3 regions of the Cupriavidus sp. GW822-FHT03E04 genome follow, and region 1 is predicted to be linked to each of the others. Evidence: predicted binding sites of a transcription regulator. Region 1 holds the regulator's gene; each other region holds the start of a gene.
What was found. Region 1 encodes FliA, which starts transcription of late flagellar genes. Its sites were predicted from a motif close to CTAAAGTTTNNNNNNNNNNNGCCGNTA; they were not measured.

Region 1 (10,524 bases):
GGGGAGAGCAACGAAGGTCGACCTTCTTCAGGTGTGCCATCTTAGGGGCGGCCCCGTCATGCCAATCGCACGAATAGGGCAAAGAAAACCGCGCATTTCGACTCGAGCAAGAACGCGGGGCTGCCTACAATAGGACCCGTTGACACGCACGCAGCACCCGCTTTCGCGGTGCGGCCCGCGTCGTTTCCTTGCCTGGATGTACACATGACCCCTCGTTTCCGGGCCGCCGCGGCGCGCGCCCTGCTCTGCGTGCTGGCCGCCGGCGGCACGCTGCCCGGCAGCGCCGGCGCGGCGCCGCCCTCGCCGTTTCCCGAAGACCCGGTGCGCGCCGCGGTCGAACAATTCCTTGAGCGCCAGACTGCCGGCCTGCCCGGCAAGGCCACCATCCAGGTGGTACCGCCCTCGGGCGGGCGCGCGCCGGATTGCCCGCTGCCCGAGCCGTTCCTGCCGCCGGGCGCGTCCCCCTGGGGCCGGGTCTCGGTCGGCGTGCGCTGCGCCGGCGAACGTCCCTGGACCCGCTACGTGCAAGCGCGCGTGTCGGTGGTGGCCGACTACTATGTGGCCGGGCGCAACCTGATGCCCGGCGAGGCCATCGATGCAGCCGATATGGAAGTCCGCCAAGGCGACCTGGCGTCGCTGCCGCGCGCGGTGGTGACGGATCCCGCACAGGTGACCGGCGCGGTGGCGGCCAACCGCATCGCCGCGGGTTCGCCGATGCGGATGGATCTACTGAAGAAGGCCATTGCCGTACGCCAGGGCCAGAACGTGACGGTGCTGGTGGAAGGCGAGTCGTTCCAGCTCAGCAGCGAGGGCAAGGTCATGGCCGAGGCCGCGGTGGGCAACAACGTCCAGGTGCGGCTCAAGAGCGGTCAGGTGGTCAATGCGCTGGTGCGCAACGGCGACACGGTGGTGCTACAGCAATAGGGAATCGGGACGGCGACACCTGGAGTTGCGCATGCGTCTCATGGGCCGGCTCATGAGACAATAACGCGCGCTCCGCGGCCGGAAAAACGGCGCCGCGGCGTCGCAATTCGACCTAAAGTTTCGCCCTAAGCATCCGATAAGCCAAAGGTACCCAGCAAGGAATCATCGTGAAGATCAATCAGACCACCTCGTCGAGGCCGAGCGACGCCATCGACGGCGCCGTGCGCAGCGTGGCCGGCGCCCCCGGATCGACGGCTGCCCCGGAGACGTCCAGCGTGCGCGTCAGCAGCCCCCTGTCGGCCCAGGTGCGCGAGATCGGCGCGCGCATGGTGGAAGACCATGACGACGATATCGACACCGCCAAGGTCGAAGAGATCCGCCAGGCGATCTCCGAAGGCCGCATCAAGATCGACCCAAGCAAGATCGCCGACGGGCTGCTCGCGTCCCTGCGCGAACTCAGCGGCGGCGCCTGACACCGCGGCTTGCTACGGGCCGCATCGCCAACCCCACCCTAAGATAGGCAAGCCATGAGCCAGTCCCTGATCCAGAACCTGCACCGCGAAACCGAGCTCGCGCAGGAGTTCGCCACCGTACTAGGCGAAGAAAGAAGCCTGATCAAGGCCGGCGATTACCAGGCCCTTGCCGGGCTGCTGGAACGCAAGGTCGAACTGGCCGGATTGCTGGGCGCCCTGACGCGCACGCGCGAGGCGCAGATGGGTGCCATGGGAATTCGCACCGGCGCGGGCGGCCAGCTGTTCGGGCGCCAGATCGATTCGTCGGTGGAGGCCGCATGGCGGAGGCTGGTGTTTGCGGCACGCACGGCAAGCCACGCCAATGCGCTGAATGCCGCGGTTGTGGATGCGCATCTCGAGTTCACCGAGGAAGCGATCCTGGCGTTGCGGCAACGGGGTGACAACACGACGCTCTATGGGCGCGACGGGCGCACGCAGAACGGGCCGCAAGGGGTCAGTCTGGCGACTGGTTGAATTGGGTATTGGTTGAGCTGGGTGGTTTGTGGCATCTCGTTCTTGCGAGTGCCCGCCCTCTCCCCCGGCCCCTCTCCCACAAGTGGGAGAGGGGAGCAAGCCAGCAGGAACAGAAGACGATTCGATGTAGCCGTGATTGCCGCCCCGCAGCGGTAGTGGGACTGCAGTTGCGGTTAAGCAGTTGCGGTTAAGCAGTTGCGGTTAGGCTACCCTGCCCCCTCACCGAAACCCAACCGTCACCTCGTTAGCCTGCCCGATCAAAACCGGCGTCAACGCGCCCTTCCCCGGCACCTGAAAGGCAAACACAAAGCCCTTGGCAGCGTCATCCCCGCTAAACGCCTCGGTCAGCCCCTCAGCCCCCGAAAGCAATACACACCGTTGCGCATTGCATAGGTAAGCCTGCAGTGCATTCGGCGGCGTACGCGAGAAGCTATAGCGCCACCGCACCGTCGTGATTGCGCCCTGCGCCTGCGGCAAATAGCCGGTCGGTGAAATCGGGACGGAAACGGTGCGCAAGCCTTTGCTGTACAGCGCAGGCCCGTTCACCGAAGCCGACCAGCTATGCAGCGCCTGCCCGCCAGGCGCGGCCAGTGCCGGGCAGCACGCCACGGCTAGCGCCAACGCAGCGAAGTGCTTGGGCCAGTTGCTCACAGCAGCCCGCGCAACTGCGAACGCAGCCGTGTAATCGCCTGGCTGCGGATCTGGCACACGCGCGACTCGGTGACTTCCAGCACCGCGCCGATTTCCCGCAGGTTCAGCTCCTGGTCATAGCACAGCGACAGCACCAGCTTCTCCCGCTCGGGCAGGCGCTCGATGGCGCGGATCAGCGCTTCGCGCATGCCACTCTCCATCAGCACCGTGAGGGGGTTGCCGTCATCGCTCACGCTCAGGTGCCGGTCCAGGAAGTCCTCTTCGCCGGAGCGCTCGAAGTCTTCATAGTGCAGCAACTGGCAGCCATAGACCTCGTTGAGCAGCGTCTGGTATTCGTCGAGCGGCAGTTCCAGTTCCTGCGCCACTTCGGAATCGAGCGGCGCACGGCCCAGCGTTTGCTCCAGGCCACGCACGGTGCGCTCGATCCGCCGCGTGAACTGGCGCAGGCTGCGCGACTGCCAGTCGTTGGCGCGCACCTCGTCGAGCATGGCGCCGCGAATGCGCTGGCTGGCGTAGGTCTCGAAACGCGCACCGTGGGTGTCTTCATAGCGCTTGGCGGCGTCGAGCAGGCCGATCATGCCGGCCTGGATCAAGTCATCGAGCTGCACGCTGGCAGGCAGCTTGGCCGCCAGTTGCAAGGCGATGCGACGCACCAGCGACGCATGCGCCGTCACGGTATCAGTCTGTTCGAGCTTTCCCTGAATCGTATACATGGTGGAATTCTCGTGAGTCCTAGCTTGCAGGTCCCGGCCCTTAAGCCAGGGCCGTGGCCGTCGGCGCCATCGGTGCCGACAGGGTTGAACGGGGATCGGCGGACATTGGCCAGCTGGCAATGCCCGTGGCAATTCGGCGTAATGCGGCGGTGGCGGGCGCGGCCGGGAAGGCCTCGACCACGCAACGGCCCAATGCGGTACTGCGCTCAACCAGCGGATCGTGCGGCAGGCTGCCTGCGGGGCTGGCCTCGACGCCAAGGTACTGGCTGGCGGTACGGGCCAGGTTGCCCAGCACCGCACTGGCGGCGGCGTCCCCGGCGGCGGCATTGATCACCAGGTGGAAACGCCGGCAGGCGTACAGGTGATTGAGCTGCTTGATGCAGGCGTATGCGGCTTTGATCGAGGCCGGCTCCGCGCGCAGCACCACGATGAGGTTGTGCGCCGCGCCTGCCATTTGCGACAAGCCGCCATCCGCATCGCTGCGGGCGTCGCTGAGCACGGTGCGAAACGACTTGAGCAGCTGCAGGTCGCCATTGGCCTGGGGGCTGCCCGGCAGCACGGCGATGGTGCCGGCGGGACGCTTGCCGAGCGCAGCGTCGAGCGTCACCGCGCCACCCAGCACCGCGGCCAGGGTGCCTTCCGGCATGGCGCCGGCAAGCCGGGTGGCGCGGGCGCCGAAGCGGTCCTCATCGACGAGCAGTACACGTTCGCCTTGCAGGGCAAGAGCGTTGGCCAACCCCAGTGCCACCGTGGTGGCGCCGGCACCGGCATCGCTTGCGACCACGGCAATGCGGCGCGTGGCGCGTGGCGCCAGCATGCGCCGCAGGCTTTCCGCCTGGTCGGATGCGAGTGAATTCACGGCTTATTCTCCCTGCGCCAGTGTCTCGAACACGCGGCTTCCGCTCATGCGCGCCTCGAGCTGGCCCCCGGCGCCGCCCAGTTGGAACGTCTCCGGCGGCGCTTCCTGAACGGCGGACTGCGTGGCGCGGCCGCTGCGGGTGGGATAGTTTTCCAGCACGTCGAGCAAGGCCAGCAAACGGCCGATGCCTTCGACCAGTACCGCTGCGCCGCAAGCCTGGCGAGCCGGCGCGCGGCCGGTCAGCCGCGCCAGGAATGCAGTGACCGAATCATCGCAGGCCTGCTCGAGGCGCAGCGCGGCCACGCCCATCTGCAGCGCGAGCAAGCGGGCGCAGGCCTGCGCTTCGGCCTGTGCGGGTTCATTGCCGCCGTCGCCTTGGCCCAGGTGGTCCAGCGCATGGCGCAGCGTGCGCAGTTGCGCTTCGCCGGCTTCGGCCCAGCGGGCCCAGCGGGCCAGTTGTGCGCCCTCGGCCGACAGCGCCGGGTCGCACAGCAAGTAATGCACGGCGAGCGTCTGGCCGTTCTCGCGGTCGACCACGCGCGACACCAGCAAGCCTGCCTCGGTACCGCCTTCGGCGGCAGAGCGGGCGCCGCGTGCCTGGCCTTCGAGCACGCGCACCGGGCTTTGCGCGATCCACTGCACAGCATCGCGGCCGCGATAATCCATGTCTTGCACGGCGTGGAAGGTCAGCGTCTCGGCCAACGCATCGAGCTTGACGGCACCGCCGCCGCTGGCCACGCGAGTGGTCTTGCGTGCGGTGGCCAGCCAGCGCTCGCCAGCTTGCTGCCAGCGTGCCAGCACGGGGGCGGCAGGCATGGCGTCGAGTACGTTGACCACGGTACGGGCGGCGGCGATGGCGGCGCACAGCGTGGCGGCATCGGCTTCCCATCCGCCCTGGCCGCCTTGCAGCGCCGGGCCGGTGCGGCCGGCGGGCGCGGCGGCGGCCGCCAGCGGCAGGCCGTCGCGGTCCGCCAGGAACAGCGTGTGTTGCCATGGGCGCGGCGCGCGCCGTCCCGCCACCGGCGCGGCCACCGTGGCACTCAGCGACAGCACGAAGCGGTCGCAATGGCGGGCGAGGTCGCGGCAGGCGGCCTCACGCACTTGCTGCGCCATCAGGCGCGGCGAGGGTGCGCTCTCATTGCGTTGCTGCCACAGCGAGCGGACCAGCTCAAAGCTATAGCTGCCAGCGTTCAGTTGCTCCACGCAATCGCCCACCGCGTTGGCGCTGTCGGTCAGCGAGCGCAGCATGCCGTCGGCGCCGCCGGGGCTGGCTGCGCGCGCGGCTTCGCTGTCGTCCTGCGCGGGCATGGCGCGGCGCGCGGCTTCCGCGTCGGCAAACACCGAGCCGCGGCGCGGCGTCTGGAAGGCACGCTCGACAAGGGCCGCGCCGTTGGCGAGTTCAAGGTGCTCGGGCACGCGCTGGCCGGTGGAGGCGTAGTACACCGGCAAGCGGTGGCGGATCACCACGTCGAGCACGGAGCCCAGGTGCGTGGCCTCATCCAGCTTGCTGACGATGCAGCCGTCGATGCCGCCGTCGGGCGTGGCATCGTGACGGTAAGCGTGGACGACTTCGTTGAGCGTGTCGCCGTGGCTGGCGCCGTTGAGCAGCAGGATGCGCTGCACCGGCGCCTGCACGCCGGCCAGCATGGCGATCTGCTCGGACAGGTTGCGGTCTCGCTGGCTCATGCCCACGGTGTCGATGATCACCAGGTGCTTCTCGGTCAGTGCCGCCAGCGCAAAGCGCAGGTCGGCCGCGTCCTTGACCGCGTGCACGGGCACACCAAGGATGTCGCCGTAGATGCGCAATTGCTCGTGCGCGCCAATCCGGAACGTGTCGGTGGTCAGGAGCGCCAGGCGTTCCGGGCCGTGCTTGAGCACGAAGCGCGCGGCCAGCTTGGCGGTGGTGGTGGTCTTGCCCACGCCGGTGGGGCCCACCAGCGCCAGCACGCCGCCCTGGGCAAAGAGCGCATCTTCGTCGTTCAGCACCGGCACCTTGCGCGCGAGCTCCTGGCGGATCCAGGTCATGGCGGCAGGCCGGTCATGGCCCAGCGGCAAGTGACCCAGCAGCGAACGGGCAAGCTGCCCGGAGAAGCCAGCGGTCACTAACCAGGTAAACAGCGAATCGCGCAACGGGTCGCCGCCGATCGACGGCAGGCTGTGCGTGCCCACGCCGGAGAACTGGCGCTCCATCATGGCGCGCATGGTCTGCAGCTCGCCGCGCAGGTCGCCAAGGGCACCGTCGACGGCGACCGCGGCAGCCGGCGGCGGCGTGAATACCGGCGCGTTGCTGGAGATGGCGCCGAGATCGGTGTCGCGCATCGCGACGATCTCCACACCCCCTTCGACGGTGCGGTTGGACAGCACCACGGCATCCGGCCCCATCGCCTCGCGCACCTGGCGCAAGGCCTCGCGGCCATTGGCCGCCACGAATTTAGCTACGCTCATTTTGCGAAACCCCTCACGCTGTGCCACCGATCATGGCGGTGATCCTGATATTTCGGTTGTCCGGCACCTCGGCATGCGAGAGCACCTTGAGTTGCGGCATGGTCCGGCGCAGGAAGCGCGCCAGCAACGGGCGCAGCGGATGCGGCACCAGAAGCACCGGATCCAGTCCCAGCTGTTCTTGCCTGGTCACCGCGCCGTGCGTCTGCTGCAACAGCGCATCTGCCAGGCCCGGCTCGATGCCGCCGCCGTTAGTGAGCGCTTGCGAAAGCACGCGTTCCAAGCCAGCGTCAAGGCCGATGACCTGGAGGTCGGCGCCGTTGGGGAACCACTGCTGGGTGATGGCGCGGCCCAGCGCCATGCGCACCAGCGAGGTGAGTTCGTTGGGATCGCTGACCTTCGGCGCGTGCTCGGCCACCACGTCCAGCACGGTGCGCATGTCGCGGATCGGCACGCTTTCGTCCAGCAGGTTCTGCAGGATCTTTTGCAGCGCGGTGAGCGTGATGACCTTGGGAACCAGGTCTTCGGTGAGCTTGGGAGATTCCTTGGCGATGCGGTCGAGCAGCGCCTGCACTTCCTGGCGGCCAAGCAGCTCGGCCGCGTGCATGTGGATCAGGTGGTTGAGGTGAGTCGCCACTACCGTGCTTGCGTCCACCACGGTGTAGCCGTAGGTCTGCGCCTGCTCCTTGAGGCCGCTCTCGATCCACACCGCGGGCAGGCCGAAGGCCGGGTCCTGGCTGGGCGTGCCCGGCAGCGCGCCGGACACCTGGCCGGGGTTGATCGCCATCCACTGCCCGGGCGCGGCTTCGCCGCGGCCGATCTCCACGCCCTTGAGGGTGATGCGGTAGGCGTTGGGCTTGAGTTCCAGGTTGTCGCGGATATGCACCACCGGCACCAGGAAGCCGATCTCCTGCGCCACCTTCTTGCGGATGCTCTTGATGCGCCCGAGGAGCTCGCCGTTCTGCGCGCGGTCCACCAGCGGGATCAGGCGATAGCCCACTTCCATGCCGAGCGGATCAACCAGGGTGACATCGTCCCAGCTGGCTTCGGTCGATTCCGGCGCCACCGCGGGGGCGCGTTCCTCGCGCTTCTTTTCCTGCGCCTGCGCCATGTCGCGGCGTGCCACATAGCGGCCGAACCACACCAGCGCCCCGGCAAAGGCCAGGAAGGCGAAGTGCGGCATGCCCGGGATGATGCCCATCATGCCAATGATGGCGCCGGTCAGGTAGAGCACGCGCGGATTGGAGAACAGCTGTCCGGTCAGTTGCTGGCCCACGTCCTGCTCGTTGGAGACGCGCGAGACGATCACACCCGCGGCGGTGGAAATCACCAGCGCCGGGATCTGCGCGACCAGGCCATCGCCAATGGTCAGCAGCGTGTAGTTGCGCACCGCGGTGGCAAAGTCCAGGTCATGCTGCACCATGCCCACCACCATGCCGGCGCCGACGTTGATGAACATGATCATCAGGCCCGCCACGGCATCGCCGCGCACGAACTTGCTGGCACCATCCATCGCGCCGTAGAAGTCCGATTCCTGCGAGACCTCGGCGCGGCGCTTCTTGGCGCCGTCTTCATTGATCAGGCCAGCGTTGAGGTCGGCGTCGATCGCCATCTGCTTGCCGGGCATGGCGTCGAGCATGAAGCGCGCGCCAACTTCGGCGATACGCCCCGCGCCCTTGGTGATGACCATGAAGTTGATCACCACCAGGATCGCGAACACCACGATGCCCACTGCAAAGTTGCCGCCCACCAGGAAGTGGCCGAAGGCCTCGATCACCTTGCCCGCGGCATCCGGCCCGGTGTGCCCTTCCATCAGCACGACCCGGGTCGAGGCCACGTTGAGCGACAGGCGCAGCAGCGTGGTGAACAGCAGCACCGCCGGGAAGGCTGCGAAGTCCAGCGCCTTCTGGGTGTACATGCCCACCAGCAGCACCATGATCGACAGGGCGATGTTGAACGTGAACAGCAGATCCAGGACAAAGGGCGGCAGCGGCAGGATCATCATGCCGAGGATCATGATGATCAGCAGCGGGCCGGCCAGGGCCTTCATCTGCCCGCCTGTCTGGCCCCCCGGCAGTTTGAACAGCGAGGTCAATGCGTTCATGCTTGGCTTTCCGGTACGGCTAACTCGTCAGGCACCAGCAGATCGGAGGGTGCCGCCGGATGCGGGCCGCTGCTGTGGTGCCAGTGCTTCAGTTGATAGACCCAGGCCAGGACTTCGGCCACGGAGGTGTACAGGCCGGCAGGGATTTCCCTGCCCAGCTCTACGTGACGATGCAGCGCGCGCGCCAGCGGCGGCGCGCACAGCAACGGCACGCCGTTCTCGACGGCAATCTCGCGAATGCGCGCGGCAATCGCGTCACTGCCCTTGGCGACCACACGCGGCGCGCTCATGCGGCCTTCTTCGTAGCGCAGCGCCACGGCGAAGTGGGTGGGGTTGGTGACCACCACATCCGCCTTCGGCACTTCGGACATCATGCGGCGCTTGGCCATGGCACGCTGCTGCTGGCGGATGCGCGCCTTGATGTGCGGGTCGCCATCGCTGTCCTTGTGCTCCTGCTTGACCTCTTCCTTGGTCATGCGCAGCTTCTTGTAGAAGGTCCAGTACTGCCAGGGCACGTCGAGCGCGGCCACCAGCACCAGCGAACCCGCCACCATCGCGGTGCAACTCAGCACCATCTCCAGCATGTGCAGCAGCGCTTCGTGGATCGGCGCGCTCATCAGCGCGATGGCCTCGGGCAGCCGCCGCCACAGCACCCAGCCGGCCACGCTGCCAACCAGCAGCGCCTTGGCAATGGCCTTGGTCAGCTCCACCAGCGACTGCGAGGAGAACAACCGGCCCAGCCCCTTGAGTGGCGAGAGGCGGGAGAAATCCGGGGCGAAAGACTTGGCGGAGAACATCCAGCCGCCCAGCAGCATGGGGCCGGCCAGCGCTGCCGCGCCAAAGAACAGCAGCAGCGGCAGGAAGGCCAGCAGGCCCTCCCAGACCGCGATACCAAAGCGCGACATCATGCGCGTCGTGTCGAAGGCAATCGCCGGCTCGAAGGCCAGGCTGGCATGCAGCACGGCATCGAGCTTGTTGGCAAGCGTGCCGCCCAGCGTCGACAGGCCCACTACGCCGCTCATCAGCATGATCAGCGTGGCGAGCTCGCGCGAACGCACGACCTGCCCCTCTTCGCGCGCCTTTTCCAGGCGCCGCGCTGAGGCAGGTTCGGTTTTCTCGAGATCGCTTTCTTCGGACATGGCCGCTCCGTTACGAAGCGGCATGCGGCCGTTCGTCAGGATCGATTATCGGAGCGGAAACCGGTGGGCATTAGCTGGAATAGGACCGGGATTCTGGCGCTGTTTGCGCGATGGCGCCGCTTGGGCGGGGCGCGCGGCGCGCGAGGGAGGGCCGGCATGCGCGATGCGCAGCCCTCGCCTTGGCGGCGGGGGCGCTCCGGCAGCGCACCCCGGGGAAGGGGCGCACGCGGGACGGCGCGGCGCCGCTAGCAGCGCCGCGGTCCGTGCCTGGCGATCAGAAGCCCAGGCTGGCGAGCAGGTCGTCGACCTGTGACTGGTCGGAGACCACGTCGGCCTTGCCTTCGGGGTTCACCTGCGGCCCGTTCATCAACGTCGGCGGCGCTTCCACGCGGCGATCGGCCGGGACATTGTCGATCAGCACCTGCAGCAGTTCCTGCTCCAGGGAGTGGATCATGTCCATCATCTTCTTGATGACCTGGCCGGTCAGGTCCTGGAAATCCTGCGCCATCATGATGTCGAGCAGGTGACTGCCAGTGGCGCGGGCCTGCTGCGGCACATCCGTCAGGAAGGCGCGGGTATCGAGCACGAGCTCGCGCGCGTCGCCCAGCTCCACCGGCTTTTCGAACCAGGCTTCCCAGCGCTTGTCGAGCGCCTCGGCCTGTTTCTCCATGCCGGACTGGATCGGCTGCGCCAGCTCCACCGCGGT
Region 2 (10,524 bases), on a different contig from region 1:
GAATTGCTGGGTTGCCAGGGTGTCGAGCTGCTGGCGCACCAAGGTGGTGGCATCGGGGTGCACGGCGGGGCCGGTGGCGCTGGCGGCTCGCAACGGGTCGGCGGCCGGCTTGCTTGCGCCGAAGATGTCGTCCGCCGAGAGATGCACCGCACGCGGCGCCGGCGTGGCTGAAGCTGCCTGGTAGGCCTGGGTTGCCTGCTGGGCGAGATGTGCCGAGGGCGTGGACGGGTTCGCGGCAGGCGCCGCCGCCGTGGAGGCGGTGCTGGGAGCGGGCGCTGAATAAGTGCTCGCGGCCTTCTGCGCTTGTGCCGGCGTGTCGGCACCGGGACCTTCTGCGGGAAGGGGGAGGCTGCCCGAATCCGTCGCGACGGCGACAGCGGTGGCTGCCTTGGCAGCCGCCTGGGCAACAGCCTGCGCCGGGGCAGGCGCCGCCGCGCCCGCGGCCGGCTGATACGTCAACTGCAATACGGGTTGTGCGGGATCCGTGGTGGCCGGCGGAGCGGGCGGGCGCCCCAGCATGGCCTGTGGCTCGCGCATCAGGCTGTCGAGCGCGCGCGTGCCGTTCAGCCACTGGCCGAGATGCGACTCATAGAACAGGCCGCTTTGCCCAACCTGGCGGGCCAGCGCGCTTGCCAGCGAGCCGGCCTGGCCGCTGCCAGGCGGTGTGGCCACGATGGGCGCCGCGCTGCGCAGCGGCGCGGCGTCGGTGCCGTCCAGGATATCGAGGATGACGCGCGCGGCCGTGCTGAGCGACTCGCGCGCCGAAGTCGTTGCCGCGCCTTCGGGCGCAGGCGGCATGCCGGTACCGACCGTTCCAGCCCGGCCTTGCTGCACGGTGTTGCCGCCCTCGGCAGACCCCACCATGTCGGTGACGGTGCCAACCGGCTGCAGGGCTGCGAGCTTGGCTACGGTAAGGGCGGACTTGAGCGCCTGCGGATCCGCGCGCAGGGCAAGCGATACATCTGCCGGAAGGTTGATGCCGATCATTCGCCGTATCAGGCCGGCGAGCCGTAGGCGTGATGCAGTTCCTGGCGGCGGCGCGAGTTATTCAGCAGGTACCCCAATTCCTCCATCTTCGGCGTGACCAGGTTGCGGATGGCGGCATCCTGCGACAGGATGTTTTCCAGCATCCGGTAGCGGTAGCGCCGCTCTTCGGCGCTCAGCAATGCCACGTCATCGATGCTCTTCAACGTGCTGACCTGGGTGACGTATCCGTTCTGCAGCGCGCACAGGGTATCCCAATTGCCCGCGCGCGCGGCTTCGCACATCAGGCCGGACAGGCGCAGCAGTTCTTCGTAGCAGGCGATGATCTTCTTCTTTTGCGGCAGCATGTCAGGACCCTATGGAGACCGCTTCCCTCGGCATGGACGCCTGGGGCGCAGGCTCCGGCATGGCTGCCGGATCGATCTGGCTCCACGCCGAGGCGATGTCGGCCAGCAGCTTGTCCACCTCGTTGAAGCGGCTCTCGTCGTTATGCAGGTTGGCTAGCATCAGCTGCCGGGTCATGTAGTCGTAGAGCGCATCGAGATTGCCGGCAAGCTCGGCGCTGGCGCCATGATCCAGCGACGCGCGCAGCCCGCTTTCGATGATGTTGATGGCGTTGGAGACGGCTTTGCCTTTCTCGGCGATTTTGCCTGCTTCCATGTGGAACTTGGCGCGGGCGATCGCCGCCCGTGCACCATCGAACAGCATGACGATGAGGCGGTGCGGCGAGGCACTCATGGCCCCGGTCTCGTGGCCGACATTGGTGTAGGCGTTGGCGGCGGTGCGTGCGTACATGGCGGCGCTCCCTGAGTTTGTTATGACGTGTGCGAGAAACCTGGCCGGGCTCAGCCCGAAGTGCTGCTCGAAGAGCTGAACTGCTGCGTCAGGTAAGTCTTGGTCGAGTTCAGCTGTGCCATCAGCGTGTCCAGGTTCTGGAACTCGGTCTGGTATTGCGCCACCGCGGCATCGATCTGGGCCGACACATCGGTGTACTGGGTCGCGAGCGACTTGAGCGTGGCGTTGACACCGTTGGTGGCGGTAGTCAGTGCGCCCGTGGGCGAGACAAAGCCCGCCGCCGCGCTCGACAGCTGGTTGCCGTAGCCCGACTTGCCGTCGGTGCCGCTGAACAACTGCGCGACGCCCGTGCGGTTGGTGGTGAGTGCGGTATTGAGCTTGCTCGAATCCAGCGACATGCTGCCGTCGGCGTTGAAGCTGATGCCGATCTGCGTCAGGTTGGTCAGGCCGGTGGTGCCGGTGGCCGTCTGCGGGGTATTGATCACGTTGCGCAGCTGGTTCTCGATCACGCGCAGCGTGGAGTCGCCCAGCAGCGCGCCGGCGGTCTTGGTGCTCGGGTCGTAGGCGGAGAGCTGGGCCGCCGTGGACTGCAGGGTGTTGTACGCGGTGACGAAGCTCTGCACACCGGTAGCCATGGCACTGGTGTTGCTGGCCACGTTCACCGTGCTGGTGCCGGTGGTGGCCAGGTTAAGGGTCACGCCCTGGGCCGCGCCCTGGACCGAATTGCTGGCACTGGTGATCGCCAGGCCGTTGATGCTGAGCTTGGCGTCCTGTGCCGCGATGTTCTGCGTCATCGCCGTCGTGCCGCCCGGGTTGTACGTCAGCAGGTTGCTGATGGTGGTGGGGTCGCCGCTGCCGTTGCTGCTGACCGAAACACTCATGCTCGAAGCAGCGCCGGTGGTGTTCGAGGTCAGCACCAGGTGATAGGGCGTGCTGCTGCCGTCGTTGACGATACTGGCGGTAACGCCGGCATTGGCGGCATTGATGGCGTCGCGGATGCCGCTCAGCGTATTGTTGGTGCCGTTGATGTTGATCGACGCTGCCGCGGCGCTGCCGGGTGTGAAGGTGGTCGTGCCGCCGCTGGTGGTGGTGGTGCCGAACTGGATCTGGATGGTGGCGCTGCCCAGCTGCTGGCCGGTGCTGTCGGTGATGCCGTTCGAGACCAGCGTCTGCGACTGTGCCAGCTGCGAGACGTTGACGGCATAGCTGCCCGCCACCGCGGTATTGTCGGCCGAGGTGCTCAGCACGCTGGTGTTGCTCGACGAGGTGGTGGTGCTGTTGTACAGGCTGGCCGTGCCCAGGGCGGTGGCGGCGGACTGGAACGAGGCCAGCGCCCCCTGCAGCACGCCATAAGCTGAAAGCTGGGTGTTGACCGCGCTCTGCTGATCGGTGATCGGGGTGAGCTTGAGCTGTTCCGCCGATTTCAGATTGGTCAGCAAAGTGCTCAGATCCAGGCCGGAACCAACACCAAGCGACGAAATCGCTGAACCGCTTGTCGAACTCGTTGCACTCGTTGAACTCATGATGCGTACCTGTGGTTTATGTGTGCGGGGAGAGGCGCCCGATCAGGCGGTTTGGTGAATCAGCAGGCCCTGCAGCTTATCAATGGCGCGGACAATGCGCAGGACTTCTTTTGTGGGGAACTGGCGAATCGTCTCGCCGGAGACCTTGTCCACGACACTCGTGACCATTCTGTGCGTGGCTTTGTCGATGCTGACGCGGACCTCGAGCGGGGTGGCCTCCAGTGCCTCGTTGAGGCTCTTCAGCGCACTGTCCAGCCCGGTGCTGCCGGCCGCATGGGCGCTGTCGGCCGGCTTCGATTCCGCTGGCCCCGAACCCGGATCCGCCTGGCTTCTCGCCGCTCCGGCGGCACCAACGGACGATGCCGGCCCGGCGGTGAGCGTGGCCGGCATTGGCAGTAGCGGTTCGGTCGAACTGATCATGATCTGTTCTCGCAGCGTTGGGTCTGTGCACAAAAGGCTTCGGTGGAAACGCTTTCAGAGCGGAGACCGCTCTGAAAACATTCCCGGCAGGACGGGCCCGGGTAGAGCCCGTCCTGCTAGGAGACCGCCGTCTGTTGCGAGAATTAACGCAGCAGCGACAGCACGCCTTGGTTCGACTGGTTGGCCTGGGCCAGCACAGACGTACCTGCTTGTTGCAGGATCTGGGCGCGCGACATGTTCGACACTTCGGTCGCGTAGTCAGCGTCCTGGATGCGCGAGCGCGAAGCCGACAGGTTGGTCACAGCCGAGCCCAGGTTGGTGATGGCCGAGTTGAAGCGGTTCTGCACTGCGCCCAGCGAGCTGCGCAGCTTGTCGACCGTGGCCAGCGCCTTGTCGATCAGGGCCAGCGGGTTGGTGCTGCCCGAGCCAGTGAACTGGGCCGTTGCGGTGGTGGTGCCGGCGGTGCTCAGCTCGATTTGGGTGGCATCCGTGACCGACGTGGTGGTCGAGCCGCCGTTGGCCTGGGCGCCAGCCTGCGTACCGGCGGACAGCGCGTAGTTGTTGCCGCCTTGGGTGATGAAAGCGACTGCAGCGCCGCTGGTGTTGGCGCCGACCTTGACCAGCTGGCCAGCCACGGTGTTGCCGGTGTTGCCGTTGGCGGCATCGCCGATCTTCACTTGCACCTTGTTCAGGGTGACGTTGCCGGTGGCGGCGTCGACCGAGGCAGCGTAGTTGTCGTTGCCGTACTTGACCACGTAGTTGCTGGTGGCGTTGCCGGCGGTGTCCAGCACGTTGTTCAGGGTCAGGGAGCTGGTGCTGACGGTCGAGCCGACGACGGCGGACAGGGCGTTGGCAGCCGAGGTCAGGTTGACCGAAACCGGTGCGGAGCCGGTGGCGGCTGCAACCGTGGTGATGGCGCCGCTGGTGCTCAGTGCGTTCTTGGCCACCGTGAAGCCGGTCATGCCCAGGGTCTTCGAGCTGATTTCTTGCAGGCCGATCGAGATGGTCTGGCCGTCTTGGGCGCCGACTTGCACGCTCAGCGGGGTGGCGGTGGACGACAGGACCTTGACGCCGTTGAAGTCGGTTTGTTGCGAAGTGCGGTCGATTTCAGCCAGACGTTGCGTGATTTCGTCCTGGATCGATTGCAGGTCGCTTGCCGAGTTGCTGCCCGTTGCGGCTTGGACGGACAGGGTACGGATAGCTTGCAGGTTGTTGTTGACTTCGTTCAGCGCGCCTTCAGTCGTTTGCGCCAGCGAGATGCCGTCGTTGGAGTTGCGCTGTGCTTGCGTCAGGCCGTTGATGTTGGCGGTGAAGCGGTTGGCGATCGCCTGGCCGGCGGCGTCGTCCTTGGCGCTGTTGATACGCAGGCCCGACGACAGACGCTGGATCGCGCTGTTCAGCGACGATTGCGAAGCGTTCAGGTTGTTCTGCGTCATCAGGGACAACGTGTTGGTATTGATGGTCATCGACATGGTACGACTCCTATTCTTTACAGTAGATTGTGCAATCCGGCTGCTGCCGCAACGTTGGCTGCCAGGCAATGCTGGGCGAGAAGTGCCACCGTTGTTTGGGTTATCGGTTGGTGCCGGAAAAGATTTAGAGTGATCTTTGCGATGGATTGAAACTGAGTGGCGGATTCGGCGCGAAACGAGCCCCGCCGGGCCTGCGGCGTGACGCCGGCAACGCCTAGCGGCGCTTGCGGGTACGCGGTGTATATAAGCTGACAAAATCCGGCGAGGTCTCCGCCCCGGGCACGCAGGCCATGGCCTCGGGGGCGTGAGCCGGCGTGATCACGGCGATGGAATGCTTGTAGACGATCTGCGGAAGCGGGTCCTGCGCAGACTCTGCCAGCAGCACCATATAGTTGTCCGCCGCCATGATCACGCCGTGCAGTCGAATGCCGTTCGATAAATGCACGACGACAGGATTGCGACTTGCGCTGTGGGTGGAGAGCTGCAGGTGCTGCAGTTTCCGGCTCGGGCGATCGATCCTGGTTACCTTCTTGTTCACAACTTCTCCGGAAGAGCCCGCTCGGGTTCTGGCGGCTGGCAACGGTCCAATAACTGGGCCTGGGCAATGCGGTGTGACAGCACGGCTGGGCGCCGGCTGTGGCGCGGCCTGGGCTGGGCGGGGGATGAAACATCCGCTCTCGGTGCTGGCGCGGGACGGCGAGGCGGCATGGGCCGGGACCGGACCTGGGTTGTGTCCAGGCGGTGGGTCCGATGCTGCTCCGCAAGCTGTGGCGGGCGACGCCGCCAGAAGAGAAGGGGAATACTTCAGGGGCGAGGGTAACAAAATTTCTTACAAATCTTGACGGTTGGGGGGCGCGTCTCGTGTAGAGATTTTCCTCTAATAAAACTATTGCATCACGCTGCAAATCTATGCATTGATAGGCGCTTGCGTGGCAAGTCCCAACGCCACCTGCGCCCGCATTCCCTATCTGGCACGGGTTTGCGGGCAACAAGGTGGCCCTGGCCTGCTGCTGCGATGTATCCCATGCCGCGTATTCGCCACTTGAGTGACATTTTCGACACTTTTTCTATCAGAGTTATCCCTGATAGAAATTGGATTTACACCTCATGTAAGCAGGTTTATATTCGCTTCAGGGCCTTTCGGCTCTAAAGCAGTCCTGGAAAGCCTACGAGCACCCCGCGCGTGGGCTTCTTTTTTTGTGCGCCCACTTTGCTTGTTGTGCGCCCTCGGCGACAAGCGCCGGTGGCGGCACTTCGAAGTGCATGGGTGACATTAGACGACAGGTTGCAGCCGGCCAATCGTTCGAATTGCCGGGCTTTTCCCCCTTATATTCCCTTTCAATTCCGCATTTTTCCGCTTCTTTGTGGAAGTCGCTGTTTAGCCCTCAAGCTTGCTCCCGTCCCTGCCGTTAAGCCCGCGATGCGGCGTCGCTCCGGAAATCTGTCCGGGGCGAGGATGAAGCGCGCGCGATAAGAGTTAAAGGAGCCGGGAAGATGCGTTGGTTGCGAAACTTTGGCATTGGGGTGCGCCTGACGGTAGCGTTTTCGCTCGTGGCGCTGCTGCTGGTTGCCGTGGCCGTGCTGGGCATGATGTCCCTGCGCACCATGAACGAATCGATGCGCCTGACAGTGGAAGGGCGCCTGTTCAAGGTGCTGGAGATCGAGCGTGTCAAGCAAGATGCGCTGCGCACCGGCATCCTGGTGCGCGATGCCACCCTGAATGAGGATCCGGTTGCCGTGCGGCGCAACGCCGAGCGCATCGGCGCGCTGCGCCAGGACATGCGTGGCACGCTGGATGAACTTGGGAAGTGGCTTTCCAGGTCCGCCAGGCCTGAGATCCAGGAAACCTATCGTGCCCTGATCGAGGCACGCAATGCTTACGACACCCAGCTCGACACGGTGTTGCGCCAGTTGCAGGGCGGCGAGTTCGACAGCGCTCGCAGCGCGCTGGTCGCGACCCTGCCGGCGGCGCAGGCACCTTACTTCGACAAGCTGAGCGAATTGTCCGACGGGGGGCGCAAAGTGGCCGCCGCTGCCGTGCAGGAGGCCAATGCCCGCTATGAGATGGCGCGCAACCTGCTGCTGGGCCTGGCTGCCGCCGCGGTCGCGCTGGCCGCCGTCCTCGGCATCGGCATCACGCGCTCGATCACGCGCCCGGCGCGGCAAGCGCTGGATGCGGCACAAGCGCTCGCACATGGCAACCTGACTTATGTCATCCAAGCCAGCAGCGATGACGAGATGGGCCGCATGCTGGGGGCGCTGGAGCGCGCTTTCGGGCAGTTGGCGACACTGGTGCACGGCATCCAGGGCGCGACGCGGTCGATCGATGGCGCGACCCGGGAAATCGCCAGGGGCAATACCGACCTGTCCCAGCGCACGGAGGAGCAGGCGGCATCCCTGGAGCAGACTGCGGCATCCATGGAGCAGCTCACCTCGACGGTCAAGCAGAACGCGGCCAATGCACGCCATGCCAACGAACTGGCGGTCAGCGCTTCCGGCGTGGCGACGGCGGGCGGGCACGCAGTGCGCGGCGTGGTCGAGACCATGCAGCATATTTCGCAATCGTCGGCCAAGGTCGCCGAAATCGTCGGCGTGATCGAAGGGATTGCCTTCCAGACCAATATCCTGGCGCTCAACGCGGCGGTGGAAGCCGCCCGCGCCGGTGAGCAAGGACGTGGCTTTGGCGTGGTGGCCGCAGAGGTGCGCAGCCTGGCCCAGCGGTCGTCGTCGGCGGCCAAGGAGATCGGCCAGCTGATCAATGGCTCGGTGGGGCAGGTGGCCCATGGCGCCAAGCAGGTCGAGGACGCCGGCCGCACCATGGACGATATCGTCGGGGCGGTGAAGCGCGTGACCGACATCATGGGCGAGATCGCCGCGGCCAGCGAGGAGCAGTCCTCCGGCATCGAGCAGGTCAACCGTGCCATCAATCAGATGGAAAGCGTGACGCAGCAGAACGCCGCGCTGGTGGAGCAAGCCGCCGCCGCCGCCGAGAGCCTGCAGCAGCAGGCAGCCGGGCTGGTCGATGATGTATCCAGGTTCCAGGTGACACCGGCGCAAACGCATGTTGCACGGGCGCCGGCACCGGCTGCGCCTGCGCGGGCGGTAGCCGCAGCGCGCGTGGCGCCGGCAGCCGCGGGGCGGCGCCCTGCGGCGCACACGGCCGCAGGTGGCAAGAGCCACCCGCCGGCCCGCCCGGGGGCGGCTCGCCCGACCCCGGCCAAGCCCGTGGCTCCGGCCGCTCGTGCTGCCCAGGCAGTGCAGGTGGTTCAAGCAGCGCCGGCAGCACCGGCAGCACGAGTAGCACCAGCAACCGCCGCCAAGCCGGCGGCCCGGCCAGCCGCCGTAGCGCCACGTGCCGGCGCGGTCCGCACCCCCCGCGAGCCCGTGTTGCCTAGCAAGGCCCGCGCGCCGGTGGTGCGCCAGGGCCGCGAACCAGTGCTGTCTTCCAAGGCGCTGCCCGCCGCCCGTCAGGCCAAGGCTGCTGCCGTGGCCACACCGGCGCCGCGCCGCGCCGCGCGCACCCCGGCTGCCGGCAGCCCGGCTGTGGCTGCAGGGGACTGGGAATCGTTCTGAGACAGGCAACGTCGCCTTGAATGTCGCCTTGGCGGCGTTCAGGTCAGGAGCCCGGCAAGGCGGCGGGGCGGCTGCAAGGCGCAAGGCTTAGGCCTACAATAGCGCCCTTGTATACAAAAACAGACAGGAGCGATGCCGCCCGTTCGCGGTGGCGCCGCACTCAATGTCCCTCGCCGCAAGCGTTCTCTCCCCTGCGCCCATGACCGCCGTCTCCATGCCGTCCTTCCCGGCGGCTTCAGCTCCGCCTTCTTCCGCCCGGTCACCCGCGACCGCGATCGCCTCAGCCACTTCCGCCTCCTCCGAGGCCGCGGACGACGGCGGTAACCCTCGCAACACGGCATTCGTCCCCCCGCCGGTTCCGCCGGTGCCGGTGATGCAGATCATTTTCGGGCTGATGCTGGCCATCCTGCTGGGGGCGCTGGAGCAATCGATCGTGGCCGTGGTGTTGCCGGAGATCGCGCTGCAGCTTAACGGCTTCGAGGAGATGGCCTGGGTGGTCTCGGCCTACCTGGTGGCCTCCACGGTGGTGACGCCGATCTACGGCAAGCTCTCGGATCTGCTCGGGCGGCGCTCGGTCCTGTCGTTTGCCATCGTGTTGTTCTTCCTGGCTTCGATCGCGTGCGCGCTGGCGCAGACCATGCCGCAACTGATCATCGCGCGCGTCCTGCAAGGGCTGGGCGGCGGTGGCCTGATCTCGGTGTCGCAGGCCACCATTGCCGATGTGGTGCCGCTGCGCGACCGTGGCCGCTACCAGGGCTATGTGAGCGGCGTATGGGCCGTGGCCAGCATGGCCGGCCCGGTGATCGGCGGCTACCTGGCGCACTACCTGTCGTGGCGCTGGATTTTCTGGATCAATCTGCCGCTGGCGCTGATCGCGCTGCTGGTGGTCCGCCGTGCGCTCAAGCACCTGCCGGCGGGCAGGCGCCGCCATCGCATCGACTACGTCGGCGCGCTGCTGTTCGGTGGCGGCCTGACCGGCGTGCTGGTGTTCCTGACCCGGCTCGGGCAGGGGCAGTCTGCCGCCACGCCGCAGACGCTTGGCCTGCTGGTGGCCGGGATGGTCGCCATGGTGCTGTTCGTGTGGCAAGAGCGCCGGGTGGCGGATCCGATGATCCCGCTGGACATGCTGCGCGTGCCGACGGTCACGATTTGCTGCGTCACGCTGTTCCTGTGCTTTTTCCAGTTGATCGCCATGTCCGTGCTGCTGCCGCTGCGCTTCCAGGTAGTGGGCGGCGTGCAGGCCGATAGCGCTGCGCTGCGGCTGGTGCCGCTGACGCTGTCCATCCCGTTTGGCGCGTTCATCTCCGGGCGGCTGATGACGTGGAGCGGCCGCTACAAGCCGCTGCAGCTGGCGGGCTCGCTGGTCGCGCCGCTGGCGATCGTCGCGCTGGCGTTCGTTGATCCGCATGCGGTCTTGCTGACCGCGCTGGTGATGGTGATGCTCGGCCTGGCCATCGGGCTGCAGTTGCCAAGCGGCCTGGTTGCTACCCAGAACGCGGTGCCTGCGCACCAGGTGGGCGTGGCCACGGCGCTGACCGCCTTCTCGCGCATGCTTGGCGGCGCGGTTGGCGTGGCGGTGCTGACCACCGTGCTGATCGCACTGTTGCGCCATGGCGGCATGGGTATCGCGGACCTGGCCGGCGGCGAGGACATCCTGATGAGCATGTTCCATCGCGCCATGGTGGGGGGCGATGCGGGCACTTCGGCCGATGCCGGCGCGGTGCGGGCGGTGGCCGAAGCCGCGTTCCGTACGCTGT
Region 3 (10,524 bases), on a different contig from region 1:
GCCACGCCGGAACTGCCGGAGCACGTCGGCATCGATCATCTTCTTGGTCTGCGCGGTGGCCGGCACGTGCAACGTCACGATGTCTGCCTGCGACACCGCATCCGCCAGCGAGCGCGCCGCGCGCGCCGAGCCCAGCGACAGCTTGGCCTGCACATCGTAGTACACCACGCGCATGCCCATGGCTTCTGCCAGCACGCCAACCTGCGAGCCGATATTGCCGTAGCCGATGATGGCGATGGTCTTGCCGCGCGCCTCGAACGACCCGCTTGCGCCCTTGGCCCATTTGCCGGCATGCGCCAGCGCGTTTTTCTCCGGAACGCGGCGCAGCAGCAGGATCGCCTCCGCGATAACCAGCTCGGCCACGGAACGCGTATTGGAGAACGGCGCGTTGAACACCGGCATGCCGGCGCGGGCTGCGGCGTCGAGGTCTACCTGCGAGGTGCCGATGCAAAAGCAGCCAATGGCCACGAGGTGCTTGGCGGCTTCGATTTCAGCGGCGCCAAGGTGCGTGGCGGAGCGAATGCCGAGAATCTGGTGGGCCGCGGGAGCGCGATGCAGTTCGTCGCCAGCGAGCGCGCCGGTGCGGCGCTCGACGGTGACATGCGCTTCCTTGAAGCGCTCGACGGCGGTGTCATGGATGTTTTCAAGCAGCAGTGCTGAGGTCATGGCGATTGGGTGATGGCGGCGAAGGCGCGAGGTGGGTGCGGCAGCGCGAGGGCATGCGCAAGGTGAGACGTACGCTGCCATGGTAACGCAGGCAGCGCTGCCCGGCCGAACACCCACATTGCCGCCAATGGCAAATCCGCCGCGCCCGGGACGAGGCTCGCTAGGGAAAGCCCCCGGATTGACCGGCGAATCAACGGCTCCTACAATTAATCGGAATGTTATTCCGTCTAATAGAACAAGTAGGCGCACCAACTTCGGAAGAGCGACCCGCCGCCCCGAGAGCTGGCGTGAGCCACGCATAGCGAACACCGGACACCGGACACCAGTCAGACATCAATGGAGACAGCCATGTACCACCGCCTTTGCGCCAGCCTTGCCCTGGCAACCCTTAGCGTGGCCACTACCTATGCCCACGGCGGCACCTGGCCCGACAAGCCGGTGCGCATCGTTGTGCCATACACCGCCGGTGGCACCACCGATTTCGTGGCCCGTCAGGTGGCGCAGAAGCTGACCGAAAGCACTGGCAAGTCGTTCTTCGTGGAGAACAAGCCCGGCGCCAGCGGCACCATCGGCACGCTGCAGGTGGCACGTTCCGCGCCCGATGGCTACACGCTGCTGGCCAACGACACCACGTACACCATGCTGCCGTCGCTGTTCAAGGCGCTGCCCTGGGACTACAACAACGACCTGGTGCCGGTGACCACGATTGCGCAGACGCCGGTGATCCTGATCGTGCCCGCGAGCTCGAAGTTCAAGACGCTGCAGGAACTGATCGACTTCGCCAGGCAAAACCCGGGCAAGCTGAACTTCGGCTCGGGCGGCGCCGGCAGCTCCACCCACTTGTCCGCCGAGGTCTTCAAGAAGGACGCCAGGATATCGATCACGCATATCCCGTACAAGGGCGCGGGCGATGCGCTGATGGGGCTGATCGGCAACAACGTGGATATCCTGATCACCGCCACGCCAACCGCGGTGCCGCAGATCAAGGGCGGCAAGGCCCGCGCGCTGGCGGTCACGGGCGCCGCGCGCGTGCCCGCGCTGCCGGACGTGCCGACCTTTGCCGAAGCTGGCCTCAAGGACTACAAGGTCATCAACTGGTTTGGCCTGGCGGCGCCCAAAGGCACGCCCCCTGCGCTGGTCGCCAAGCTGCAGGCGGAGGTGCACAAGAGCGTGAACAGCCCGGAGGTGAAGGAGCGCCTGGCCAGCATGGGCGCCCAGCCGGGCGGCATTGCGCCTACGGAATTCGCCAGGCGCATCAAGGACGACACCGCGCTGTGGAGCCAGGTGGCAAAATCCGCCGATGTGAAGGCCGAGTAAATGGGCAAGCGCCGCCATTGCGCGGCGCCAGGACAACAAGGAACGATCATGTACTTCAGAACGATGCCCCGGGAGATATCCCTCCAGGTCTTCACGGCAATGCCCGCGCATTTGCGCAAGACTGGCGTGCGCTCCGAGTGGGCTGATGCCAACAAGGGCGGGGCCTGCATCGACAGCTTCCTGGAGGGGCCGGTATTCGACCCCGCGGGCAACCTGTACGTGACGGACATCCCGTTCGGGCGCATCCTGCGCATCTCGCCGGCCGGGGAATGGTCGCTGGTCGCCGAGTACAAGGGCGAGCCCAATGGCATGAAGTTCCTGAACGCGCGCGAACTGGTGGTGGCGGACTATCGCAACGGCCTGTTGCGCGTCAACGTGGACACGGGCGAGGTGACCACCTTGCTGGGACGGCGCAACGCGGAGCAGTTCAAGGGCGTGAACGACCTCGTGATCTCCCGTAATGGCGACTTGTATTTCACCGACCAGGGCCAGACCGGCCTGCACGATCCCACGGGCCGCGTCTACCGCCTGCGTGCCGGCGGGCAGCTGGACCTGCTGCTGGGCAATGTGCCCAGCCCCAACGGCCTGGCGCTGTCCTGCGACGAGAAGGTGCTGTTCGTTGCGGCCACGCGCGGCAATTGCGTGTGGCGCGTGCCGTTGCAGGCCGACGGCAGCGTGTCGAAGGTAGGGCAGTTCTTTAGCTTCTACGGCACCAGCGGCCCCGACGGCATGGCCATCGACAGCCGTGACCGGCTGTTTGTGGCGCATGCCAGCCTGGGCTGCGTGTGGGTGCTGAGCAAGCGCGGCGAGCCCGAGGCGATCCTCGCCAGCCCGGCGGGCGCAACCACCACCAACCTGGCGTTTCAGCCCGCCGTTGAGCCGGGGCAGCCGCGCAAGGTGTTTGTGACCGAATCGGAAACGGGGACGATCCTGTTCGCGGATCTGGACGAGGCCGGGCTGGGCGCTTGATCCCGTTGCGGCCCGCGCTTGTCACTTCGGTGGCAGCAGGTCTTGCAGGTCCCGCAGGGTTGCCGCGGTAGCGGGGGCCGCAGGTGCGGAGACAGGAGGCGCGGAGACGGGTGGCGCCGGGCGGGCCTGGCTGATCGTATTCGTGCTGCCACCGGCGGCATGCGGCACGGCAGCCGGGTCGAGCCGGCCATTCTGGCCCAGCGCGATCTGCGCGCAGCCGGTGAGGAAGCCATCTTTCTTCAGGCTGTTGGTGATGTCGATCGCCAGGACTGCAGCGCGCTCCTCGATCGGGATGAGGGTGCCGCCGCGGCTGAACGTGTATTTGCCTTTCCACACCGCGCGGTTCTGCCTGACATCCGTCAGCGTCGTGCCATAGTTGATTGACAGGCGGCCGCCGGACGCGTTGACCACGCCCCCGCCGTTGGCGATGGTCAGCACCGTATCGGCGGCGAACGTACGCATCCTGCCGGTCAGCGCGGTCGAGTCCAGCTCCAGCCCCGAGATCTCGTCGTACGCCGATTCCACGCCGCACTGCCGGGTGACCTCGCGGAACTTGGCCGCGAACGCCGCGGAGAAGTCGCTGTTCCAACCCATGCCGGTAGTGCCCAGCACATACATGCGGGTGGGCTTGCCGGTGTAGTCGCTGGCGCGGCTGGTTACGCCGACGGTGGTCGGCGCGCAGCCGCCCAGCAGCATAGACGCCACGGCCAGCGCGGCGGGGGCGCTATTTCGATATCGGTTTCCCATGTCTTGTGCCCTGAGAGAAATGGCGAGGCGAGCGGCTGCGGCCGGCGCCCGCTTGCTACTTCGTGTATGAAAAGTAATAGGGACTGGTGGCGGATCGCATGACATAGCGTCCGTCGGCCTCGGTCAGCCGATAGCACGTTTGCATCGCGCTGAAACTCGGGTTGGCCATCTCCAGGCAGACTTGGTTGGCTTCCGGCTCGATGCGGTAGCGCCCGGACGAATAGCCGCGGCTGACGGAATTGGTCACATCCAGGCTGCCGCTTTCCCTGACCTGCATCCAGAGCGTAATGCCGGAAGGCGCGATGGCATTGATCCTGCCAAGATGCGTGAAATGGCTGGCCAGCTCGGCCCCGGTCAGTTGCCTGCCCTGCGGGCCGGCTGCGGGCCGGGCCGGGGCGTAGGCCGTGGCGCCCTGGCCCGGCAGCCCGGGCTGGCCAGGCGGGAGCGCCATGGCAGGCGGGGCGGTGGATGCCGTCTCGCTACGGAATTTCTGCAGCGCCAGCGCGGACCGTGCCGGCACCTCGCTGATCCATTGCGCGGGAATGGCAAAATTGATGTTCTGCGCGTCGGTCCGCATCAGGTAGGTAATGCCGACGAGTTGCCCGTCCGTGTTGAACAGGCCGCCACCGCTGGAGCCTGGGGAGATCGGGGCGGTGGTCTGCAGGCGGACGATGCGGTCGCGCTCGTCCTTGTTCAGTGAGGAGAGCAGGCCGTCGCTCAGCGTCAGCTCGTAGCCGCGCGGCGCGCCGATGGCGTAGACCTTCTGTCCCACCTTGAGCGCGGACAGCGGCGCGATCTTCACGGCCGGGGCGGTGAGGCCTTTGGCACGCAGGATGCACAGGTCGCGCTCGACATCGGCATGCACCAGGCTGGCGCCGTAGGTGACTTTCTCGCGCCGGATGCTGATGGACTTGCCGCTCTTGAGCACGTGGCAGTTGGTGACCAGCTCCTCCGGCCCGATCACCACCGAGCTGCCCAGGCCGAACCGCGTGCCTTGCGCGTCAAAGACGGATACCACCCAGATGCTGGGCGATTCCCGCTCATAGAGTTCGGCCGAATCCAGCGCCAGGCAATCCGTCGAAATGCCAAAAGCCAAACACGAAATAGCGAAGCTTCCCGCAATGTTCTGCGCCCGACCCATGATGTTCATTCTGGTGACTGGTTTCGCCGGATTCAGCCGCCATCCTGACGGTGCTGGCTGTCTGGTCTTTCCCGGCCAAAGCGGCCGGGCTGCTTATGATAAACGTTCCGGATGCCAAGCGGGCGGCCCGCTATTGCGGCCGCCGCGCTAAAGATTCCCGGTTGATGGCCGACAACATGGATGCTGGGAGGTGCGCCTTCCCGCTGGCTTCAATGCCAATCGTAGCTTCAACCGTAGCTTCGAACGTAGCTTCAATCTCAACCTCAACCTCAATCTCAACCTGGAAAACCGTTCAATGGATATTTCCCTCGTCAGTGCGGCTAGCAACTCGGGCGGCGATCCCGTGCCCACCATGATGCTGCGCAAGTCGCTGGACCTGCAGGCGCAGAGCGTGGCAACCCTGCTGGGCTCGATGCCGCAAGTCAGCGTCCCGGCCAGCAATCCCCCTCACCTTGGCCAGAGCATCGACATCAAGGTCTGATTCCGGCAATCCGATAACGGAGCTACCCGCGCCCGGGTTGACATCAAACGGGTGCGGGGGGCTAAACGGCGGAGCCGGGTGGCTGCGGCGCCAGTGCGAACGTCAGCCGCACGGTCGTCCCTTGCGCCGAAGAGCGCAGGTCCAGCGCCGCCCCGATGGCCTCGGCACGCCGGCGCATATTGCCCAATCCCCGTCCGTGCGCGGCAGCCTCGGGCGTAAAGCCGCGGCCGTTGTCGTGGATCTCGATGACCAGGGCTTGCTGGGCGGCATCATGGTGCGCCGAGACCCGGATAGCGCTGCCGCCGGCATGCTGCATGGCATTGGAAAACACCTCCAGCAACAGGTAGTGCAGCTCACGCACCCGCTGCGGCGTCAGGTCGTGCAGCGCCGGCAGGCGCGCCACCTGCCAGTCCACCCGCAATCCCGCCGCCTCCAGCCGCGGGCCAAGCCGGTAGCGCAGGTTGCCGAGTACGGTGGCCAGGTCGCCGCCGGTGTCCTGCAACGCATCGACGGATAGTTTCAGGGCATCCAGCGCATGCTGCAGCTGTTGCTGCAACGTGTGCGTGGAAGGGCTGCCGGAGCGCAGCATGGAGAGCATGCCCACCAGCTGGCTGCCGAGCCCGTCATGGATATCGCGCATGATCCTGCCGCGCTCCTGCAGGGTGGCCTGCTCGCGCTCCATCTCGCGGGAGTGGCGGTACATCGCATGCAGTTCCTGCTCCTTGCGGGAGATCGCGCTGTCCAGCTTCTGGTTCAGGGCAGCCAGCATGCGTGTGGCGCGCGTGTAGCGGTCGACCAGCAGCCATCCCATGGTCAGGCTGAAAATCAGCGACACGTAGCGGGTGACGGAGGAGTCCCAGTAGGCATCCCCGATCCACCAGACATGGATCAAATCCAGCACCGAGATGAGCAGGGTGAGGCCAAGGGCGGCGGCAATCGCCGTGCGCTCACGCTCCGGACGCGTCACGGCGGCGCGGACCAGCACGGCCACGATCGACAGCGCCATCGCAACATTGACGACCACATTGGCCAGCACCATGGCGCGGGTGCTGTGTGCCGTCACCATCAGCGCGATCAGCGGAAGCTTGATGCTCAGGTAGAGCAGCAGCCCGCGGCGCAGCCAGCGCGCCTCCAGGCCGGTCACAACGATGGCGAACCTGGCGGTCGCGTACATGAAGACCGCCCGCCCGGCCAGCACCAGCGCGAGCCATGCATCGGGCGCGCCGGCATCGTCGGAAACGAAGTACTCGGCCAGCCCGAAAGACCAGCCAAGCTCCGCGATGGCATATAACCCGAACAGGGGATCCCGCTGCCGCCACCACACCAGCGCCGCCAGGCACGCCAGCAGCACGCTGGCCGCTGCGATGACTATCGGGCCGATGACCTTGAACCAGAGCGCCCGCTGGTAGTGCGCCTCCACCAGTGCCGGCGCACCAAACTCCACGGGTGACAGGCCGCCGCGCGAGCTGGCGCTGGCAGCGATCGTGACAAGCAGCTCGTTCTCCGGGCGCAGCAGGTCAGCCGGCACCGGGATCAGCAACGGCTGCTGGCCGGCATAGGGTGCCGGGGCCGACAGGCTGCCAGCGTGGGCAAGGCGGCTGCCGTTGAGCCGCACCTCATAGCTATTGGCGGCCCGCTCGATGTACAGCGCGGCCATGCCCTGGCGGCCTGGCAAATCCGGGAAGCGCAGGAGAAATCGCGCGCCGCCGGTCTGGCCGGGACGGGACCGGTCCCAGTAGTAAGGCAGGCTGACGGTGGCCGGCGTGCCGTCGCCGGTGATCATGGCGGCCTCGCCAAGGATTTGCAGCTGCCCGGCGGCAAGCGGTAATGAACCGGGCAAGGTGAGCAGCAGCCAGAGCACAAGCGCTAGCAGTGGCTTTGCGGTGAGCAGGGATTGGGGCAACAGGATGCGCGCCATCCGCAAGGGGGCGGTAGGCGGCGTGGCGGTGGCGCTGGCCGCCGCGTGAGGTATCACCATGAGCTGGTCTGGGGCTTGGCGCAAGGGTGCGGGATGATGGTTCCGCCGCGCCCATCGTAGCTTTGCGCCGGAGTTCGGTCAATCGCGCCGGCTGAGCGGCCCATCGCCGCGCCTTCAGGCGGGATGGGCCGGGCCTCACCCCACCTCGGCCGGCGCGGTCGCGGCGGCCCGGGAACTGGTGCCGCCCGCGGGCGAAGACACCCGTTTCAGGCGTGGGGCGTGTGCCGCCTCGGCATGGTTGCCCATAACCTCCAGGCGCAGCAGGATGATGGGCACGGACACCAGGGCGCGTTCCAGCGTGACCAGCAACTGCCCGGCCCGCATTTGCGGCATCCGGATCTCGAAGCTCAGCATGCACTTGATTGGCGGCAGACCGAGCGGCATCTGCCGCTCGTTGGACGGGTACTGGCCGCAGTCGCTGGCGGCGCAGCGCATGGCCACGCGTACGGCGGGCGCATCGTCAAGCCGCGCGATCACGCTCAGGCGATACAGGCGCCACCGCTGGACGGGCGGCGCGAGGTTGACGGCTTTCATGGCAGGTCTCCTTTGTCTTTCGACACGAGGCAATCGAAGCTGGTGCGCCCGGCCGTGGCCGGGGCGCGCCGGGCCGTTAAAGCGCGGGCCGCAAGCCGGTGGAAAGTTGCAGCTCCACCGTGGCGCCCGCCAGGTCCGCCTGGGCCTGGAGGTAGTCGAGGTAGGTCTCGTCCGCGGTGCGTTGCGCATCGAGCAGTTCCAGCAGGGAGGCAGAGCCCTGGCGGTACGACTGGCGCATGCCGTCCAGCACCCGGTCGGCGTCGGCGATCACCGAGTCGCGGTAACGTTGCAGGTTGTCCTGCGCAGCCTGGAACGCGATGAGCGCGTTGCGCACGTCGACCTCGGTTTTCAGCTCGGCCTCGCGCAGGGCCAGCATGGCCTGCGTGACCTCCGACTCCGCCTGGATCAGCTCGCCGCGCTGCAGCCGCGACAAGGGCAGGGGAATCGATACCGACACGCCCAGCATGCGCGAGCGCGCCGTGGCGTCGCCGTTGGGCTGGCCCTCGTCGTCCGTGGTGCCGCGCACGCCGGGGGTCATGGTCATCGCGAAGCTCACGCTGGGATCCACCCAGCGGTTGGCGCGCGCCAGTCCCGACTTGTCGCGGGCATTCTCCAGCGTGGCGCGGGCGATCCGGACCTCGTCGCGCGCTTCCATCGCCTGGGCGATCAGCGCGCCGCTGTCGGTGCCAGGATCATAGGGCTGGAACTCGCAAGCCAGCGGCGCGTTGCCGAAGGCCTCGGCCACGCGCACGCCAAGCTGGATGGACAGCTTTTGCATGGCGGCCTGCGCGGCGGCGCGCGCCGATTTCACCTCGGCGGTGAAGCGGTCACGCTCGACCCGCGACTGCGACAGCTCCAGGCCACCGATGTCGCCCGCCTTGCGGCGGATCTCGTTGGCGCGTACCACATTGGACAGAGCGGACAGCGTTGATTCCTGCCGGACCAGGGCCTCGCGGCTGCGGCAGGCTTCGACAAAGGCTGTGGCGGATTCCTGGTACAGCGTGTGCTTGAAGCCCTGCAGGTTCGCCTCGGTCAGGCGCAGGTTGCTCTCGGCGGCGCGGATGCGCGCGCTGCGCTTGCCGCCCAGCTCGATGGGGATCTCGATTTCGAACTCATGGGTGCGCGGCGGCTTGGGCGACACCGCACGGCTGGTCTCGATGCTGCCACGACCGTACTTGAGCACCGGGTCCGGGCGCACGCCGGCGATCGAGATCTCGGCTTGGGCGCCGCGGATGGTTTCCTGCTGCGCGGACAGGCCGATGTTCTGCCGCTCCACCGTGTCGAGATAGGAGGAGAAGCGGACCGGTGCGCGGGCCGTGGCGGTGGCGGTGGCGGTGGCGGTGGCGGGCGCGTCCTGCGCCCAGGATGCGGATGCCGCCAGCATCGACGTTGCCAGGAAGAGGTGGCGCAGGGCGGGTGCCGCTAGCAAGTTCTTGTCTTTGATTTGCATGGGATTCTCCTCAGGCCTGGCCGGCGGCGCTGGTTGCCGCCGCGTCGCCTTCGGCATCGGTTTCCGACCCCCTGGCCGCTTGCGCCGCACGCTCCGCGCGGGCTTCAACCAGGTAGTAAAGGGCGGGCAGCAACAGCAGGGTCAGCAAGGTGGCGGTAAAGAGCCCGCCAACCACCACGGTGGCCAACGGCCGCTGCACATCACTGCCGAGACCTCGCGCCAGCATCGCCGGTGTGAGCCCGATGGCGGCCACGGTGGCGGTCATCAGCACCGGACGCATGCGGCTTGCCGCGCCTTCGATCACGGCTTCGCGCAGGCTCAAGCCGTTCTGCGCGCGCAGCCGGTTGATCTGCGAGATCATCAGCACGCCGTTGAGCACGGCTACGCCGAACAGGGCGATAAAGCCCACCGCGCTGGATACGTTCAGCGTCATGCCGCGCAGATGCAGCGCAGCCAGGCCGCCGATGGTGGCCAGGGGCACCGCCAGCAGCACAAGCGCCGGCTGGCGCAGGTTGCGGAATTCGGCAAAGAGCAGCACGAACATCAGCGCCAGCGTCATCGGCAGGATGATGGCGAGCCGTGCCTGCGCACGTTCCAGGTTCTCGAACTGGCCGCCCCATTCGATCTGGATGCGCTTGTGGTCGTAGGACACGGCGCGCTCGATGGCGGGCTGGGCCTCCTTGAGGAAGCCGGACAGGTCGCGGTCACGCACGTTCAGGCGCACGATGATGTGGCGGCGTGCCATCTCGCGCACGATCACGCTTTCGCCGGACACGGTGCTGATGCGTGCGACCTGCGCCAGCGGCACCTTGGCGCCATTGGCCGCGGTCAGCATCAGGTCGCCCACGCCAGATGCGCTGGCACGCATGGCCGGCGGGAAGCGCACCGTCATGTCGTAGCTCTTCTCACCCACATAGAGCTGGCCAACCGGCGATCCACCGATGCCGGTGGAGATCAGCTCGGCCACGTCGGCCGCGTTGATGCCGTAGCGTGCGGCGGCGGCGCGGTCCAGGTCGATCTTCAGGTTGGGCAGCGGAGGCTCCACGTCGATTGCCACATCCGCGGCGCCAGGCACGCCGCGCAGCGCGGTGGCCACTTCGCCGGCAATGCGGCGCACGTCGCCCAGGTTCTCGCCGAACACCTTGACCACCAGGTCGCTATGGGCGCCGGAAAGCTTGTCCTGCACCCCGTCGATCATCGGCTGCATGAAGCCCACCGAGTAGCCTGGCATCTGCGCGTAG

Region 2: a site for FliA is predicted at 5,296-5,322, ahead of AC1RQC_RS37240 (FliC/FljB family flagellin). Genes of this name have one in related genera too.
Region 3: a site for FliA is predicted at 4,988-5,014, ahead of AC1RQC_RS38880 (YjfB family protein). Genes of this name have one in related genera too.

Annotation. Positions count from the first base shown of each region.
Region 1 is NZ_JBXANI010000004.1:90,192-100,715, reverse strand. It holds gene flgA (flagellar basal body P-ring formation chaperone FlgA) at 205-924, shown strand; gene flgM (flagellar biosynthesis anti-sigma factor FlgM) at 1,092-1,397, shown strand; gene AC1RQC_RS06275 (flagella synthesis protein FlgN) at 1,452-1,910, shown strand; gene AC1RQC_RS06270 (flagellar protein FlhE) at 2,130-2,531, opposite strand; gene AC1RQC_RS06265 (RNA polymerase sigma factor FliA) at 2,558-3,274, opposite strand; gene AC1RQC_RS06260 (MinD/ParA family ATP-binding protein) at 3,315-4,133, opposite strand; gene flhF (flagellar biosynthesis GTPase FlhF) at 4,137-6,578, opposite strand; gene flhA (flagellar biosynthesis protein FlhA) at 6,592-8,679, opposite strand; gene flhB (flagellar biosynthesis protein FlhB) at 8,676-9,818, opposite strand; gene cheZ (protein phosphatase CheZ) at 10,093-10,524, opposite strand, start outside.
Region 2 is NZ_JBXANI010000041.1:11,912-22,435, forward strand. It holds gene fliK (flagellar hook-length control protein FliK) at 1-987, opposite strand, end outside; gene AC1RQC_RS37220 (flagellar protein FliT) at 996-1,331, opposite strand; gene fliS (flagellar export chaperone FliS) at 1,333-1,779, opposite strand; gene fliD (flagellar filament capping protein FliD) at 1,830-3,302, opposite strand; gene AC1RQC_RS37235 (flagellar protein FlaG) at 3,345-3,722, opposite strand; gene AC1RQC_RS37240 (FliC/FljB family flagellin) at 3,866-5,194, opposite strand; gene AC1RQC_RS37245 (RNA chaperone Hfq) at 5,409-5,732, opposite strand; gene AC1RQC_RS37250 (methyl-accepting chemotaxis protein) at 6,689-8,767, shown strand; gene AC1RQC_RS37255 (MDR family MFS transporter) at 9,141-10,524, shown strand, end outside.
Region 3 is NZ_JBXANI010000047.1:27,586-38,109, forward strand. It holds gene serA (phosphoglycerate dehydrogenase) at 1-666, opposite strand, end outside; gene AC1RQC_RS38860 (Bug family tripartite tricarboxylate transporter substrate binding protein) at 1,015-1,983, shown strand; gene AC1RQC_RS38865 (SMP-30/gluconolactonase/LRE family protein) at 2,032-2,952, shown strand; gene AC1RQC_RS38870 (hypothetical protein) at 2,974-3,699, opposite strand; gene AC1RQC_RS38875 (S1C family serine protease) at 3,755-4,795, opposite strand; gene AC1RQC_RS38880 (YjfB family protein) at 5,136-5,321, shown strand; gene AC1RQC_RS38885 (sensor histidine kinase) at 5,383-7,299, opposite strand; gene AC1RQC_RS38890 (hypothetical protein) at 7,435-7,833, opposite strand; gene AC1RQC_RS38895 (TolC family protein) at 7,910-9,283, opposite strand; gene AC1RQC_RS38900 (efflux RND transporter permease subunit) at 9,294-10,524, opposite strand, start outside.